Regions from separate parts of the Holdemania massiliensis genome, predicted to be linked through region 2. Evidence: a T-box and tRNA genes for the amino acid it is inferred to sense, from the RefSeq annotation. Region 2 holds a T-box; the other holds one or more tRNA genes.
The links. The T-box of region 2 lies ahead of alaS (alanine--tRNA ligase). A T-box ahead of a tRNA ligase gene usually reads a tRNA of that ligase, here a tRNA-Ala.
Positions count from the first base shown of each region.

Region 1 (5,459 bases), 1.7 Mb from region 2:
GTACCTGGGCGGCGGTTCCGATCTCTCAGGTCGTGATTGCGGTATTCAGTCTTGGATTGTTAAGAAAGGCAGAACATCAGGAATCCATTCTGCTCTGCAGTCAAAATAATCCAAGTTCGGGCGCAATGCAGGATTAGCGCGCGGAATCCGATGCCATTAGATTCTGCGGGAGAAACCCAAACGAATAAAAACCTGGCTCTTCGGCAGCAACTTAGAAGCTTTGCCGCAAAAGGCCAGGTTTTTTTCTGCCTGTGAATTACTCAGCAACAACACGGACCTGAAGCTGCGTGACATATTCATCATAACGCTGGGTTTCATGAATGTCGATCAGTAAGAATTCCAGGAACTGACCGACGGCTTTTAGTTTTCGTTTCTGAATTGCCTCCTGCAGGATTCGCAGATGCTCGTCATGCGTATCGTAGCGGCCGCTGTAAGTCAGGGTGAGATATTGGCCTTCTTCCAATGTAAAATCATAGGACTCATCTTCCGTACAAATGAAGACCGATGTGCATCGGACTGTGCCGTCCGCCTGAGGTTCCAGAATGGATCCGGTATCGACATTGCCGAGAATCGACAGCTGTTCCTCTAACCGTCCAGATAATTTTGTCAACAGATAATCGATATCCTCGTCATGTTCAATCTTCTCTTTTAAAAGCAGACATCTCCGTTTAGGAAATGTTCGTAAACGCACCTGATTCATCGGCTCGCTGAGCGCTTCCTCAAGGCTCTGACGGCGATTTTGCAAGTCCTGTAGGTCTTTCTTCATCTCCTCGATGCGCTGCCTCAGAATGGCTTCCTTTTCGTCCAGCAGGTGACGGGTGGTAGCCACGGAGCGGGAATCAAGATAGGTTTTGATCTGCTGCGTGCTGAAACCCAGCTTTAATAAGTCTCGGATCACGTTAAGCCGCCAAATATCGCTGAGGGAGTACAGCCGGTAATTTCCTTCACTGCGCTGCGGCTGAATCAAACCCATCTTTTCATAATACCGCAGCGAATCTGCACCAATATGATACAGCTGACAGATCTGGTGAATCTTATACTGATTTTTCATTCGATCACCCCTTGACTCTAGTATTATACCAAGGTTTATACTGGTTCAGGAAGGAGGAATTATGAGCTTAAAACGTAAATTTATACGCTTTGTCCTGCCATCCATGGCGTCGATGCTGGTTTTTAACCTGTATACGATGGTGGACGGGATCTTTATTGCCAATTATGCAGGAGAAACAGCCTTGGCTGCCGTCAATCTGGCGATGCCTTTTATCAACTTTATGTTTGCTTTTTCACTGCTGCTGTCGATCGGCGCGTCGACGTTGATTTCGATCCATCGAGGCGCGGGGCGAGAGGAGCGGGCTAATCAGCTGTTTACGATGAATACCGTTGTCCTGTCCACGCTGGCGCTGCTGATTTCGGTAAGCTGTGTGATCTTGGCTCAGCCGCTGGCTTTGTTTCTGGGAGCCGGCAGCGATACGCTGCAGTATGTAACGGAATATCTGCGGATCATCGGGGGATTTGGCTTTTTCTTTATTGTTTCTTATTCGTTTGAAGTGCTGATCAAGGCCGACGGCTTCCCGCAGCTGTCCACTTTCGGTGTTCTGCTGGGGGCGTTTACCAACGTTGTGCTGGATGCTTTGTTTGTCTTCGGCTTCCATTGGGGACTAGCCGGAGCTGCCTGGGCAACGGGAATTTCCCAGCTGCTGACCTTTCTTGTTTTCTTCAGCCACTTTCTGTTTAGCCGGAAAACGCACTTTCATTTTACCCGGTTTTCGCTGGATCTGTCTCAATACAAGCGGATTGTGCCGATCGGGATTGCCGACTGCATTACCGAGCTATCCGCCGGCGTCATCGTCTTTGCGTTCAATCATCAGATTTTATCCATTATCGGAACATCCGGCGTTGTCAGCTATACGGTTATGACATATGTCTACAATCTGGTGCTGATGGCGTTTGTAGGCATTGCCCAGGGCTGTCAGCCGTTAGTCAGCTATGCGGTGGGACAGCGGGACTCCGCGACGATCAAACTGGTGTATCGGTACGGACTGATTGCCGCTGCACTCACTTCGGCGCTCTGTTTTGGCGGTTGCATGATCCTGACGCCGCAGATCGTCTCAGTCTTTATCAAGCCGCAGGAAGCGGCGCTGTTTGCCAATACGATCACCGCTTTCCGAATTTATGCAATTTGTTTTCTGATCATGGGCTATAATGTATTAACATCCGGATTCTTTGTTGCGCTGGCAAAGCCAAAAGCAGCCCTGACGTTATCGTTAGCACGGGGAATCGTTGTGATCTTAGTTTGTTTATTGATTTTGTCCTCAGCTCTAGGGGCAGTGGGTATCTGGCTGACTCCGACCGTAAGCGAAGGTCTGTGTCTGATTTTAAGCTTGATCCTGATGCGGACAACGCATCCCTTTGCAGCGGCATAGCTCCGCTGCTTTTTTCATACAATAAAACGATGAAACGGTTAAAACGAAAATGTTGGGCAACAGGCAGTTTGATTGTTCTGTTGATCGCCGCTCTGGTGATGCGGGCATTCAGCCGTGCGATTACGGTCATGTCGGATACACGCTTAAACGGAATGACAATAGTGATTGATGCGGGCCATGGGGGAAAGGATCCGGGAGCGCGGAGTCAGGCGATCGACGAAGATGAGATTAATTTAAAAACAGCGAAGAAACTGCAGCGATTGTTGGAAGGGGCGGGTGCCGAAGTGATTATGATCCGGGAAGAGGACGTTGATCTGGCACCTTCGGAGGCTAAGAATGTGAAGCGGGAAGATCTGAAGAAACGAGTAGAGATTATGAATCAGCCCCAAGTGACATTATTTATCAGCATTCACTGCAATATCTCGCTGGACAAACGTGTTCATGGAGCCGAAGTTTATTATCAGCAGGGAAATGAGAATTCCCATCAGCTGGCCGCGGCGGTATTGGAACGGCTGCGGCCGGTAACGGAGTCGAAATTCCAACCCAAAACCGGGAATATCTATATTCTGAAACAGACGACTACGTTGGGGATTTTGGCTGAGATTGGATTCTTGTCCAACGGTCAGGATTTAGCTGCACTGCAGAAAGATGAACACCTGGATGAAATTGCTTATGCAATCTTTCAGGGGATTGATGATTTTGTTAAGATTCTGGAATAACAGGGAAAAACAGGCCGACTGAGAGGGCAGGATCATCGGCGATGCAAAAAATCGAAAAAACTTTAAAAAGTTGTTGACACTTTATTTTCTCCGTGGTATATTTATTAAGCATTCGATGGGAAACAGTTAATTGGGCCTGTAGCTCAGGTGGTTAGAGCGCACCCCTGATAAGGGTGAGGTCGTTGGTTCAAGTCCATTCAGGCCCACCATCGAATTTAAATATACATGGGGTATTAGCTCAGCTGGGAGAGCGCCTGCTTTGCACGCAGGAGGTCAACGGTTCGATCCCGTTATGCTCCACCATGATATGTTACTATTAGGATATCGCGATTTATAAAAGTCTATGTAAGGCTTTGAGCGATATCCTTTTTTTCTCCATAGTTGAGATAAAGTTGAATCAAAGATATCCTTGAATTTGATGGACTGTTCTTGGCTAAAAGCTCAGGTTCATTGATAAATGTGACGTAAATGCGGGGATATACCAAATTTAATATCAAATTTCAAAGATGAGAAAAGCACTTTAATAAATTTTCAACATAAACGGGAGCTGAATATGAGCAGTGTATTAATCATAGAAGATGACAAAGAAATATGTCAAATATTAACTGATTTTTTGTGCAATTATAATTATGAAACTGAATGTTGTTTTTCTGGACTTAACGCATTGTCTGTTTTTAACCAGAAGTTCTTTGACTTAGTTATCTTAGATTTAATGCTTCCTTATGTCAGCGGGGAAGAAATACTGTGCGGAATAAGAAAGGTTTCCGATGTACCGATTTTAGTTGTATCCGCAAAAGATTTAGTACGCACGAAAGTAGAATTACTGCGGCTTGGCGCGGATGACTATATAACCAAGCCTTTCAACTTAGAAGAGCTGTTGGCACGGATCGAACGCTGTTTAATCCGAAATCAGAAAACATTTCCGGGAATCCGGATTATCTGTGGAGAATTGGCGTTAGATACGCAGTCAAAATCAGTTTTTATTCAAGAGAATCCCATTTCACTGACAGCTAAAGAATATCAAATTTTAGAATTGTTAATGAAATATCCCAATAAGGTTTTCTCTAAGCAAAATCTTTATGAAACTGTATGGAATGATGTTTTTGCACGAGATAATGATGTAATGAATACGCACATCAGTAATATTAGAAAAAAGCTGGGCAGCGAAGGGTGGCGTATAGAAACTGTATGGGGATTGGGGTATCGTTTCATCAAGAGCTGAACTTTAGGGAGTCTTTAGCTTTCTCTTAAGCTTTCCTTGACCTTTCTCTGCGATAATGAAGGACAGAAAGGGATGATAGGATGAATGAAATCATTTTTCAAACGAAAGACATTGTAAAAAGATATAAACATGTCAATGTACTGGATCGGATTAATATGACGGTGAAGCGCGGTGACATTTACGGATTGATCGGTGAGAATGGAGCGGGGAAAACAACCTTAATCCGCTTATTAACCGGACTGGCAAATCCTTCGACCGGAGAGTTATTTCTGTTTGGACACCAAGGAAAGTCCATTGCAGGACAGCGTTCCCGAATGGGATGTATTATAGAAGGTCCGTCTTTGTATTCCGAGATGACGGCGATTGAAAATTTAGAAGTTCAGCGATTGCAGCGGGGAATTCCTGGTAAAGAGAATCTTGACCACGTTCTCGCTTTAGTTCATTTAGATCATGTCGGAAAGAAAAAAGTAAAGAATTTTTCTTTAGGAATGCGGCAGCGGCTTGCGTTGGCCATTGCCTTGTTAGGAACCCCTGAATTTCTGGTTTTGGATGAACCGATTAATGGATTAGATCCGGTCGGTATTTTAGAACTTAGAAATTTATTAAAAAGTTTGAATAAAGAAATGGGAATAACGATCTTGATTTCAAGTCATATTTTGTCAGAGCTGAATCAACTGGCAACGAAGTATGGTATTTTGAGTCATGGAGAATTAATGCAGGAAATTGATGCGAAGGAATTAGAAAAACAATGTCAGAAGCATCTGTACCTGAAAGTGAGCGATGTGTCGAAAGTGGCTTCTTTATTAGAATTAGAGCTGCATACCCATAATTATAGAGTTTTGCCTGACAATTCCATCTGTTTATATGATTATCTTGATGCGCCTGAACAAATTTCCGCGATGCTGGGAAGAAATGATATCACCTTATATCAGTTAACGTGCAAAGGCGAAGATTTAGAGAGCTACTATATGAAAATCATAGCGGGAGAAAAATCATGTTAAATTATTTAAAAGCGGAATTGTACCGGCTGGTGCATTCAAAATCATGGATCGGTTTTATTTTAGGTAGTGCGTTTATTTTGTTTTTATCCATGAT
Region 1 covers NZ_JAKNTK010000001.1:3,776,140-3,781,598, reverse strand. Annotated here, with positions in the region: gene MCG46_RS17525 (MATE family efflux transporter) at 1-137, shown strand, start outside; gene MCG46_RS17520 (MerR family transcriptional regulator) at 257-1,051, opposite strand; gene MCG46_RS17515 (MATE family efflux transporter) at 1,113-2,423, shown strand; gene MCG46_RS17510 (N-acetylmuramoyl-L-alanine amidase family protein) at 2,453-3,142, shown strand; tRNA gene MCG46_RS17505 (tRNA-Ile) at 3,275-3,351, shown strand; tRNA gene MCG46_RS17500 (tRNA-Ala) at 3,370-3,445, shown strand; gene MCG46_RS17495 (response regulator transcription factor) at 3,696-4,364, shown strand; gene MCG46_RS17490 (ATP-binding cassette domain-containing protein) at 4,445-5,365, shown strand; gene MCG46_RS17485 (ABC transporter permease subunit) at 5,359-5,459, shown strand, end outside.
Region 1: it has a tRNA-Ala gene. The T-box ahead of alaS (alanine--tRNA ligase) is inferred to sense a tRNA for this amino acid. The anticodon was not compared.

Region 2 (5,459 bases):
TTCCTTGCTGCAGGCGCAGACATAGGTTACCTTGCCCTCACCCGGGTTCGCCAAGAAGATGAAAGATTTTTCACACTTATTGCGAAGCGTCTCCGCCAGGTTCTTCATGGCCTGGCCATCGAGTCCAGAAACCTTTTCCAGAATGAGTTTCAGACCGTTGACTTCTTCGGCATGACTGACCAGATCGTCAGCCTTCAGCACCATCATTTTCTGATTCAGCTGTCCGATTTCTTTATTCAGCGTGCTGTTTTCTTCCAATACGCCAGCGACCTTCTCACTGACGCCGTTTAAGCTGTTCATCTTCAGCTGTGCAGCGATGTTTTTTAACACGTCCTGCTCGCTGACGAATTCCTGATAAGCCGCGTAACCAGTCTTGGCCGTGATCCGGCGGATTCCGGAGCCGATGCTTTCCTCACTGATAATCTTGAACACGCCGATGTCCTGAGTGTTATGGACATGCGTGCCGGCGCACAGCTCCTTGGACACGCTGCCCATCGAAACGACGCGGACCTCATCGCCGTATTTCTCATCAAACAGCGCGATCGCACCGGAATGCTTGGCTTCCTCAACCGCCATCACCTCAGTGCAAACCGGATATTTCGCCATCACGAATTCATTGACCAGCGCTTCGACTTCTTTCAGCTGCTTGTCGCTGACTTTTTCAAAATGCGTGAAGTCAAACCGGGCATAATCTTCACAGACGTAAGAGCCCGCCTGAGCGATGTGCTCGCCGACGACTTTCTTCAAAGCGCTCTGCATCAGATGGACGCAGGAATGATTGGCCATCGTGCGCAGCCGGCGTTCTGCATCCACCTGCAGCTGCAGCGTCATGCCTTCTTTCAGCACGCCGTCTTTCACCTGAACATGATGCATGAACTGTTTATGCGGTGCTTTCTTGACGTCTAAGACGACACACTCCGCTTCCGCACAGCGCATCACACCGCCGTCGGCAACCTGTCCGCCGCTTTCAGCATAGAAGCAGGAACGATCCAGGATCACTTCCCCTTCCTCCTCCAGCATTGAAACGCGCTCGCCGTTTTTAAACAAGCCGGTGATGGTTCCGGTATCGCACATCGTTTCATAACCGGTAAATTCAAACGGAGCGGTGAAATCCATCAGATCCGCGGACTGACTGGCCATCGACTGAGCATCCTCACGCGCTGCTCTGGCTCGTTCCCGCTGCTTGGCCATCTGTGCCTCGAAGCCTTCCTCATCAATCGTATAACCGCGCTCGCCGGCAATTTCCTTGGTCAGCTCTAATGGGAAGCCATAGGTATCATACAGCTTGAAGACCACTTCGCCGCTCAGTGTTTTACTATTCTGGGCTTTGGCTAATTCTTCATTGAGCAGCTTCTCGCCGTTGGCCAGCGTCGAATGGAACGCTTCTTCTTCATTCTTGACCAGCTTGGCGACAAATTCGGTTTTTTCCAGCAGATACGGATAGAAATCCTGCATGTTGGCAGCTACGACATCGACCAGCTTATACATAAAGGCTCCGCTGATGCCCAGCTTGATGCCATAGCGCACCGCCCGGCGCAGGACCCGGCGCAGGACATACCCGCGGCCTTCGTTGGAGAACATCGCCCCATCGCTCAATGCGAAAGTCACCGTTCGGATATGATCGGCGATGACGCGGTACGCCATTTTATATTCCCCTTCATACGGATGTTGGGCAAGCTTTTCCGCCGCACGGATGATCGGCAGAAACAGATCGGTATCAAAGTTGGTTTCCCCTTCCTGGATGATCGAAACCAAACGTTCTAGTCCCATCCCGGTATCAATATTCTTATGCGGCAGTTCCTTATACAGCTTGCGGTCAGTGCCTGGACGGCAGTCAAACTGACTGAACACGACGTTCCAGACTTCGATGTAGCGGTCATTTTCCATTTCTTCAAAGAACAGCTTTTCGCCTAAGCCTTCCGGATCATATTTTTCGCCCCGGTCATAGAAGATTTCGCTGTCCGGTCCGCCCGGCCCTTCACCGATCTCCCAGAAGTTATCATAAGTTTTTAAGATATGACTCGGATCGACTCCGCAGACCTCGGTCCAGATCCGGTAAGCATCCTCATCATCCGGATAGACGGTCACGTACAGTTTGTCTTTGTCAAAACCGATCCAGTCCGGGGAAGTTAAAAATTCCCACGCAAACGGAATCGCTTCTTCCTTGAAGTAATCGCCGATTGAAAAGTTTCCGAGCATCTCAAAGAAGGTATGATGCCGGGCGGTTTTGCCGACGTTTTCAATATCGTTGGTGCGGATTGATTTCTGGGCGTTGGCGATCCGGTTGCAGGCCGGCTTCTCGCTGCCGTCAAAATATTTTTTCAGCGCGGCGACGCCGGCATTGATCCACAACAACGTCGGATCATTATGCGGGATCAGTGAAGCTCCCGGTTCGATCATATGGCCTTTGGATTGGAAGTAGTCCAGAAACATCTGGCGTACCTGATTGCCTGTTAACTCTTTCATGTTTGTTTCTTCCTTTCTGCTTGTTTGACACGTTTGCCAAAATAAAAAGCGCCCTGAAACTCCAGGAACGCTTAATTCACGCGGTACCATCCTGATTCATTTCTTTGTTCAAAGAAATGCCCTCATTTCTCTTTAACGCAGAGCACACGTTGCTTTGGGCAAACTCGGAAGCGGCTTCAATCAGTTTCCATGAAAACTTGCACCGCCGTTTTCTCTCTGCAATGGAGCTGTCTGATTTACTCTTCTTCGTCATCGTTTTCAAAACTATCGAAATTATACCACACACTTTCCCAAGTGCCAACTGTTTCCGTGCATTTTGCGAAAAGATAACTGCGGTAAGCCAGCTGCACGATCGCCGCCAGAATCGGTGCCAGAATAATCCCGATCATGCCGAAAAAACAGCCGCCTGCCAACAGCGCGATCAGCGTATAAATCGGCCGCAGGTTCATGACCTTTTTAAAGATCAGCGGCTGAACCCAGTTCGCTTCGATCTGTTGGATCAGCCATAACAGAATCCCCAGCATCCACGGGATCTGACCTGTCGCGAAATACTGAGCGAGCAGAATGATGATCTGGCCGACTGTTGCGCCCAGATAGGGAATCAGATTCAGCAGCGCCAGCATGATCGCATAGAACACGGCATTGGGCACCTTGAAGATCAGCAGCAGCACCGAAACGCTGACCATCAGAAACAACAGATCCAGCGCCAAGCCGCGCAGATAATGATAGACGACACGGGAGCTGGTCTTGTAAAAAAGCAGCCAGTGCTGATAAGACGGCAGCCGTTTTTTCAGGATCCGGGCAAAGGCCTCCATATCCAGCGCGATGAAATAGGCGCCTAAAAAGCCGACGCCGAAAAACGACAGCCGGTCGACGGCGCTGCGGGTTGCGCTCATCGCTGCTTCATAACCAGCGGCGAATACTCCATGCCAGTCCAGCTGCCCAGCCCAGTTGAAAAATTCAGTCGCGGCCAGCTGCGAGCGCAGCCGTCCGGCTTCATTCAACAGCTGCGTGCCCTGCTCCATTACAAGCGGCACCATCATGCCGATGCCCAGCACCAACAAACCGAGGAATCCAAAATAGACCAGCGAACAGCTGATCCCTCGGGGAAACGGCAGCTTCTCGACAAACGGCTCAAACAAAAAGACGATCAGACACGAAAACACCAGCGGCGACAATGCGTGCAGAACGGCCATCAGCACGCTGTCCCAGCCCAGCATCCGAAGCAGGATCATCGTGATCAACAGACAGCCCAGACACTGCAGCCAGCGTTTCCAGTTCACACGCTGAAACAAGTCTTTCATCAACAAGAAACCCCGTCACAGCGGGGTTAGTGTTCAAGATCCATCTGATGCATCTTGCGGATCAGCTTCTTTTTGCATTTGCAGGCCTTGTAATACGCGTCGTCGAGTTCATCTTCATTGGTAAATGCCACTACGGCGCCGGCTGCCATGCCCAATACGAAACCGCATAACCATTTTTTCATACTATCCACTCCTTCTAGCGATAGTATGCCCGCCCATTTTCCCGTCTATTCCTAAAATTGCGGATTGAGCATCGCTGCGATCCGCTGGGTCAGTGTCGTCGAACGTAAATGGTGTTCCTGACTGGCAATGCCGCGGATAAATGCTTCTTTTTCCCCTAAGAGCACCAATGATTTCTTAGCCCGCGTCACGCCGGTGTAAATCAAGCGCCGCTGCAGCATGATTCCATAGTCGCGCACAATCGGCATGATGACGATCGGATATTCGCTGCCCTGGGACTTATGAACGGAGATGCAGTAGGCGTGGGAAATATTCAGCAGATTATCCGAGGTATATTCCACAAGAATTCCCTCAAAGTCCACGATTAACCGGTTCTTGCCGGCTTCATCCTCATTGGCGTAGATGATCTCGACCAGCATGCCGATATCCCCGTTGTACACATCGTCATCCGGCTGGTTTTTCAGCTGCAGGATCTTATCGCCTTCACGGAAGGTGCGGTAGCCGGCTTTCCATTCGCGTTTGCCTTTTTCCGGCGGATTGAGGCATTGCTGCAAAGCGGCGTTGAGGCGGTCGATGCCGGCCGGGCCGTTGTACTTGCTGGCCAGAACCTGAATATCCTGCAGCTCATAGCCTTTATCCAGGGCCGATTGGACAACCCGGATGACCTGATCTTTAATTTCATACAGGCCCACTGGGAAAAACGCCACGTCGCCCTGGCAGTCCAGCGCTTCGGTTTGTCCCTGGCGGATCTGATGTGCCAACGTGATGACATCACTGCCCTCGCTCTGACGGAAAATCCGTTCCAGACGCACTAGCGGAAACAGCTCGGAAGTGATCAGATCCTTCAGCACGCAGCCGCAGCGGACCGAGGGCAGCTGATCCTCATCGCCGATGATGCACAGCTTTTTGACATGCACCGAGGCTTTGCATAAAGCTGCAAACAACCAGCTGTCGACCATCGAAAATTCGTCGATGATCAGCAGGTCCACGATTAACGGATCCTGTTCCGTCTTGGTAAAGGTGTTGGATTCCAGATCCCAGCCCAGCAGGCTGTGGATCGTAAACGTATCGGTTTCCGTCAGCTCCGCCAGCCGCTTGGCTGCCCGTCCGGTCGGGGCGCAGCAGGCGATCCGCTGATACGGGTACAGTTTTTTAAACAGAGCGGTCAAAGCGCGCACAACGGTGGTTTTTCCCGTTCCCGGACCGCCGGTTAAAATCATGGCATCATGCTCAAAAAATGTATGAATGGCTTCCAGCTGAGCCTGATCATATGTGATCGCCAGCTTTTCCTGCAGCGCGTCCAGTTCCCGCTGCAGCTCTGCGGGATTGACCGGCTCCAGTTCTTCAAACGGGAACACGGTCAGAAACTGTGCGATCTGAACCTCTGCATCATATTGATCAACGTGATAGATGCGCCCTTCTTCTTCAACTAAACGCCGCTGCAGCAGCAGCGAGTCCAGCAGATCGTCAAAATGATAGGTTAATCCGGCGCACTGCCGCTGCATCTGC
Region 2 covers NZ_JAKNTK010000001.1:2,034,266-2,039,724, reverse strand. Annotated here, with positions in the region: gene alaS (alanine--tRNA ligase) at 1-2,466, opposite strand, end outside; T-box leader at 2,527-2,728, opposite strand; gene MCG46_RS09325 (AI-2E family transporter) at 2,703-3,770, opposite strand; gene MCG46_RS09320 (hypothetical protein) at 3,797-3,952, opposite strand; gene recD2 (SF1B family DNA helicase RecD2) at 4,004-5,459, opposite strand, start outside.